2 regions of the Aerococcus sp. NPDC058936 genome follow, and region 2 is predicted to be linked to the other one. Evidence: predicted binding sites of a transcription regulator. Region 2 holds the regulator's gene; the other holds the start of a gene.
The links. The regulator CtsR, encoded in region 2, represses protease genes until heat stress. The targets are predictions, from matches to a motif close to TTGGTCAAAAAAGGTCAAANA.
Positions count from the first base shown of each region.

Region 1 (3,431 bases), on a different contig from region 2:
GAATAAGATAGTGTCATCGATACGGTTTAAGAATTCAGGTCTGAAGTGCATTTTTAAAGCACTTTGAACAGCTTCTCTTGCTTCATCATCGATTACCCCGTTTTCATCAGTACCGTCTAACAAGGCATCTGATCCTAAGTTACTTGTCATAATGATGATGGTATTTTTAAAGTCTACAATCCGACCTTGTGAGTCAGTTAGGCGACCGTCATCTAAGATTTGTAATAGGATATTGAAAACATCTGGATGGGCTTTTTCGACCTCATCTAGTAAGACCACTGTATATGGATTACGACGGACGGCTTCAGTTAATTGGCCACCTTCTTCGTAACCAACATAACCAGGCGCTGCCCCGATTAAACGGGTCACATTGATTTTATCCATGTATTCACTCATATCAAGACGGACCATGTTGTTTTCTGAATCAAACATGGCTTCAGCTAAGGCTTTAGCCAACTCAGTTTTACCAACACCAGTCGGTCCTAAGAATAAGAATGAACCTAACGGGCGGTTTGGATCTTGAACACCGGCACGTGAACGTAATACCGCATTTGTCACGCTATCAACTGCTTCATCTTGACCTACGACACGTGCATGTAAGGTGTCATCTAAATGAAGTAATTTTTCACGTTCCCCTTCGACTAATTTAGTCACGGGGATCCCAGTCACTCTTGAAACCACTGCTGCGATAGAGTCTTCAGTTACAGATTCTTCTACCAAACGGTCAGCACTCTTGTCTGCATGCTCGTGGTAGGCTTTTTCCATATCTGCCAATTCTTGTTCCAAAGTTGGAATAATCGCATGTTGTAATTTGGCTGCTTCTTCAAGATTGTAGTCATTTTCCGCTTGCTCCAAAGCATGTTTGGCATTGTCAATTTCTTGACGTTTAGCGTTGATCTCAGACATACCGCCTTTTTCAACTTGCCATTGCATGGTTAATTGATTAGTTTTTTCACGGACCTCGGCTAACTCTTCTTGAAGGTCAGCTAACCGGCGTTTACTTGCCTCATCTTTTTCTGCTTGTAAGGCTTTCTCTTCAATTTCTAGTTGAATTAAACGACGACGTTCTTGGTCTAATTCTGTTGGCAATGAATTCATTTGCACGCGGATTTCAGCACTAGCTTCATCCACCAAATCAAGGGCCTTATCTGGTAAGTACCGGTCAGTGATGTAGCGGTCTGACAATTCAGCTGCTGCTACTAAAGCTTGGTCATGAATCGTTACTTCATGGTGCAATTCATATCGTTCTTTCAAACCACGTAAGATTGAAATAGTATCTTCAACACTTGGCTCTTTAACTAAGACACGTTGAAAACGACGTTCTAAAGCCTTGTCTTTTTCCATGTATTGACGGTATTCATCTAAGGTTGTAGCACCAATGCAGTGCAATTCGCCACGAGCCAACATCGGTTTAAGTAAGTTCCCAGCGTCCATTGACCCTTCAGTCTTACCGGCACCTACAATGTTGTGGATTTCATCGATAAATAAGATAATCCGTCCGTCTGCCTTTTTAACTTCGTTTAAGACAGCTTTCAACCGTTCTTCAAATTCACCCCGATATTTAGCCCCTGAAATCAAGGCACCCATATCTAGTGAGAAGACTGTTTTGTCTTTTAAGTTGTCAGGGACATCTTTTTTCACAATACGTTGGGCTAAACCTTCAACGATAGCGGTTTTACCTACACCAGGTTCACCAATTAGGACCGGGTTATTTTTAGATTTACGAGACAAGATACGGACCACATCACGAATTTCTTCATCACGTCCGATGATAGGATCCATTTTACCTGCTTTAACTTGTTCGACTAAGTCGACGCCATATTTCTCTAAAGCTTCGTAATTTTCTTCTGCTTGTTTACTTGTCACACGATCACCCTTTCTCAAATCTTCAATTTTTTCTTCTACTGCTTTGGCGGTAATTTGATGTTTTTTAAACCATTTTGCAAGGTCTGTATAAGCGACATCATTCAGTGCCGCTAGCACCATTTCGGTGGCTAAGAATTCGTCACCTTGTTTTTCTGCACGCGCTTGGGCTTTTTGAATCAATTCACCCAAACCACGTGATATTCCTTGGCCATATTGTACATTTGTACCTTGGACCACTGGTACCGCATCTAATTCACGGTTTAGTTCTTCTGTAAGTTCTGCCATTGGCACATTTAAATCTTCATAAAAGTCATAAGCAAAGTTTCCAGGTTGCACCAACGCTGTAAACATATGGGGAATCCCAATTTCTTGATGTTTACGTGTCACAGCAATTTGTTGGGCATTTGCGATAGCCTCTTGTAAGGTTGTAGTCATTTCCATGTTTGCCATTTCACATCTCTCCTTTTCACTTTATGTATATAGTATAGCAAGAAGGTCAGTAAAGGTCAAACATTTATTAGTGATATTCTTGCCTTTTTTAACCTTCAGAAACCTTGATATATCAGTATTACACTAATACTTGACTCTAAACATCAAACTAAAGGTCAATATGTGACCACTTACTTTCTTTGACCAATTCAATATGGCGCACATCATCCCACAAAATCTTCTGACTACCGATTAAAAAATAGAAATAATTACTCTCCCCATTAAACCAACCAAAGATATGATCAAGGTAACGGCCTAAATGATCTTTCAAAGACAATTGAATAGAAACAGGATAGTGGTTTAACCAAGCTTCCTGCAAGACTTGGTCAACCTCTTCCCTGGTCATCTCTGGCAATGGAATAGATGCCTTAGCTGCATCCTTATGGTTGGTTTGAATGCCTTTGACCAATTCATCCATGGCATAAGCAGTAGCCCACTTCATACCAAAGGTCCGGTCTTCGTATTCGTTATAAGGCGTAAAATATTTACGGGTTCTTGGGTGTCGTTGCTTTTTCAACCAAGACAATTGGGCTCGTCTTGTAGCGTTCGGGAGTTCCCAAGGTTCAAGACGCTTAGCCATGCGCCTCACCTTCGATACCCGCCATACCACCAGCATGTCCGCCGACCAAACTAGACCGGTCAATTGCCCGACCGCCAGCTTTAAGAGACGAGGCATAGACCAAACTCTTAAAACCGTATTTCTTACGGATGGTATCTACAATCACATCTGTTTTCATATCCGCTACTTGATTATTTTCACTTTCAAATAAATTTAATTGAATTGCTCGATGGTAAACAAGGTTGCCGCTATATAAAGAAATATGCCGAATTACTTGATCATCATAGAGTAAGGACAGCAGGTACAAGGCCACTTCAGCAATCACCTTACTTTGATTAGTCGGTATTACCTTAACTTGCTTATGAATACCCCTTTTACCACTTGCATCAAAGTAGCCCATAGAATAGCCTAAGCCAAGACCGACGACTTGTGTTTGCGCGCCAGCCCGCCTTAAACGAGACCCAATTTGATCAGCCATTTCCTTGACGACGACAGCAATTTCGTCCTTGTCGGTGTA
Region 1 is NZ_JBHYKZ010000001.1:116,022-119,452, reverse strand. It holds gene clpB (ATP-dependent chaperone ClpB) at 1-2,316, opposite strand, end outside; gene ACFW0C_RS00550 (hypothetical protein) at 2,465-2,935, opposite strand; gene ACFW0C_RS00545 (Y-family DNA polymerase) at 2,928-3,431, opposite strand, start outside.
Region 1: clpB (ATP-dependent chaperone ClpB) is a predicted target of CtsR. The motif match lies at 2,359-2,379, and genes of this name have one in related genera.

Region 2 (3,431 bases):
CACGACGTATGGCACGAGCCACGCTCTTAACAGCTTCATCTTGCCCTTTGACACGTTTATGTAAGTGGTCTTCTAGTTTGATTAACTGTTGGTTTTCACTTTGGGTTAATTGTTGCATTGGCACACCTGTCCACATTGCAACGATATCCGCTACATTTTGGCTGTCGATTTCAAGATCGAACGGCCCATCTGAAACAACTTGTGGGTTGTTTTGTAAGTTAAACAATTCTTGACTTAAGCGTTGCTGTTGTTGGTGGACGCCAGCAGCTTTTTCGAATTCTTGGGTATTCACATAGTGTTTCTTCAAGTCTTCTAAGTCCGTTAATTGCTTGCGGATACCAACAATTGTTTGTTGGGCTTCGTCTTTATCGCCGTTGTCTAAACGAGCTGTGGCTGCAGCTTCATCCATAATATCAATGGCTTTATCTGGTAAGAAACGGTCTGCGATATAACGATTTCCTAATCGTACTGCGGCTTCAATCGCCTCATCTTTAATCGTTACCCGGTGGAATTTTTCGTAATCTTTCCGGATTCCTTTTAGAATTTCGATAGCATCTGCTTCGCTTGGTTCGTCAACTAGGACTTTGGCGAAACGACGTTCTAAAGCGGCATCTTTTTCAATGTATTTTTGGTATTCATTTAAGGTCGTTGCCCCAATTACTTGTAAGTGGCCACGTGCTAAGGCTGGTTTCATTAAGTTAGAAGCATCAATAGCGCCTTCTGCTGCACCGGCACCGATTAAGCTATGTAATTCGTCAATAAATAAGATGACATTCCCGGCTTTTTCAGTTTCCTCTAGTAGGTTTTTCACCCGGTCTTCGAATTCCCCACGGTATTTAGTACCTGCAACAAGGGACCCGACATCAAGAGATACGACACGTTTGTTGGCTAAGGTTGATACAACATCGTTGTTTGCAACTGCGATGGCAACTGCTTCAGCGATGGCTGTTTTACCAACACCTGGCTCACCTACTAAAACTGGATTATTTTTAGTTCGGCGGCTAAGGACTTGCATGATTCGCCGCAATTCTTTCTTACGACCGACCACTGGATCTAACTGCCCGTTACGTGCTTGTTCCGTTAGGTCTCTGGTTAAAGAGTCTAAGGTTGGCGTCGTACTTTGTGGGCGTTTGCTACCGTGGTTTGATGGTTTGTTGTTGTTCTCGTTGCTTCGGTTGCGTACTGGTGGACGTTGGCCAATTGAACGGTAGATGTCTTTACGTAATTTCTCGATATCCACGTCCAGGTTTTTCAGAATACGAACAGCTAGTACTTGGTCAGCGATTAAAGATAGCAAAATGTGCTCTGTGCCGACTAAAGTAACTTGTTGGCGTTGCGCTTCTTCACCTGCAATATATAAGACTTTTCTTGAACGTGGTGAATACACCACGCGATTCAAGTCTAAGGTGCCGTCTTGGACTTCATCCTTACCATATCCGATGACAAATTCAACTTCTTCTTTCACAGCCTCGTAACTTGGCAAGTGGTCAACTAACACGCTATGCGCAACACCCTCGGGCTCACGGTAAAGTCCTAGTAGCAAATGTTCTGTTCCAATGGCTTTATGACGAAATTGCTTGGCTTCTTCAGCAGCGTACAATAAGGCCTGTTTTGCTTTCTCTGTATAAATTTCGTTCATAAGGTCCTCCTATCTGGTTACCTATATTTCAGCTTCACAAGCATCGATCTTAAAATTAAGGACCGGACTTCATCAGCGTTAACAATTTTTCCTAGGGCATCCTTGTCGACCGCTGAGTGCATGATTTGCGCTTCATTTTCGGTAACAATCTCGTTGACTAATAAATTTTGAATGATGGCAGTTGCATCACGTAAGCTCATTTTTTGATGGACAAGGTCGACCATAGCATCGATTAATTCAGCCTCTTCGACAATTTCCAGTTTCATAATGCGGATATATCCGCCCCCACCACGTTTACTTTCTACAATATAACCCTTTTGCGGGGTAAACCGCGTGTTAATCACGTAATTAATTTGTGATGGGACACATTGAAATTGGTCTGCTATTTCGCTACGACTAATCTCAACATGCTCTTCTTGTTGTAAGATTTGCTTTAAATAAGATTCAATAATATCAGACATATTTCTATTTTTCACATTCATCACCTCAAGCCTGATTCTTATTTTGACTAATTTTGACTATTCAACCATATCATACGATAACCGACCTTAACTAGTCAATTCAAAAGCTCGGTAATTGGAGGAGTGACAAAAGCCGTTAAGACTCGATGCACTGGACCAAAAGCCGAACAAACACTGCAAGTGTTTAGCATATTTAGGGAAGTGTCGGAAGAGTTTGACTTTTAGAACCCAATTTGAAGACTTATCTTAACGAGCCTTATCTGTTGTAATAGAAAAATTTGAAATACCGCACCTTTATATAGCAAAAAGGCAACGCAAAGGAATGTTGGTCAAATCCTTTACGCTACCCTCAAATTGAAGTGCGTTTGCCTCATTTTTTTCAATTCAAAATCATTAGACGATTTTAAGATACGCCATCTTATGCTAAAGCTGAGACCAGCTTGTCAGTGAAGGCTGCTGTTGTTAAATCGCCACCTAAGTCTCGGGTAAAGTTACTTGCGTCGGACAAGACCAAATTCAAAGCTTTGCGCAAACGAGTGGCATCTGCTTGTAAACTGATGTGGTCTAGTAGGTCCGCAAAGGCCAATAAGATGGCTGTCGGGTTGGCAATACCTTGACCAGCAATATCTGGTGCTGATCCATGAACGGCCTCAAATATCGCCACGTCGTCGCCCAGATTGGCACCTGGAACTAACCCCAAACCACCAATCAAACCGGCCATCAAATCAGATAAAATATCGCCGTATAAGTTTTCGGTGACGACCACATCGTACTGTTGGGGACGCATCACCAATTGCATGGCCATGTTGTCGACTAAAACCTCCGTTGCTTCAATTTGCGGATATTTAGCGGCAATTTCGCGAGCAACTTTTAGGAATAATCCGTCTGATAGTTTCATAATATTGGCTTTAGTGACGATAGCGACCTTTTTCCGGTCATTAGCCACAGCATACTCAAAGGCTGCTGTGACAATCCGTTCTGTCGCCTGTCTGGTAATGATTTTGATGGAATGGGCTTCGTCAGGTGAAATTTGCTCTTCTACGCCCGCGTATAAATCTTCTGTATTCTCCCGGAATAAAACGATATCCACGTCCCGGTGAAGTGCAGGAATTTGGCCTAGCACACGGATTGGGCGGATGTTTGTATGTAATTGATAATGTTTTCTAAGTGATACGTTGACCGATCTAAAACCCTCACCAATTGGTGTTGCAACAGGCCCTTTTAAGGCAACCTTGTGGGTATCAATGGCGTCGTAAACAGCTTTGGGGATCAATTCACCCGTTTCATCAATGGCGTCTTGTCCAGCGACCACTTCGTCCCAGATAATTGGA
Region 2 is NZ_JBHYKZ010000002.1:172,708-176,138, forward strand. It holds gene ACFW0C_RS02195 (ATP-dependent Clp protease ATP-binding subunit) at 1-1,639, opposite strand, end outside; gene ACFW0C_RS02200 (CtsR family transcriptional regulator) at 1,657-2,115, opposite strand; gene ACFW0C_RS02205 (isocitrate/isopropylmalate dehydrogenase family protein) at 2,519-3,431, opposite strand, start outside.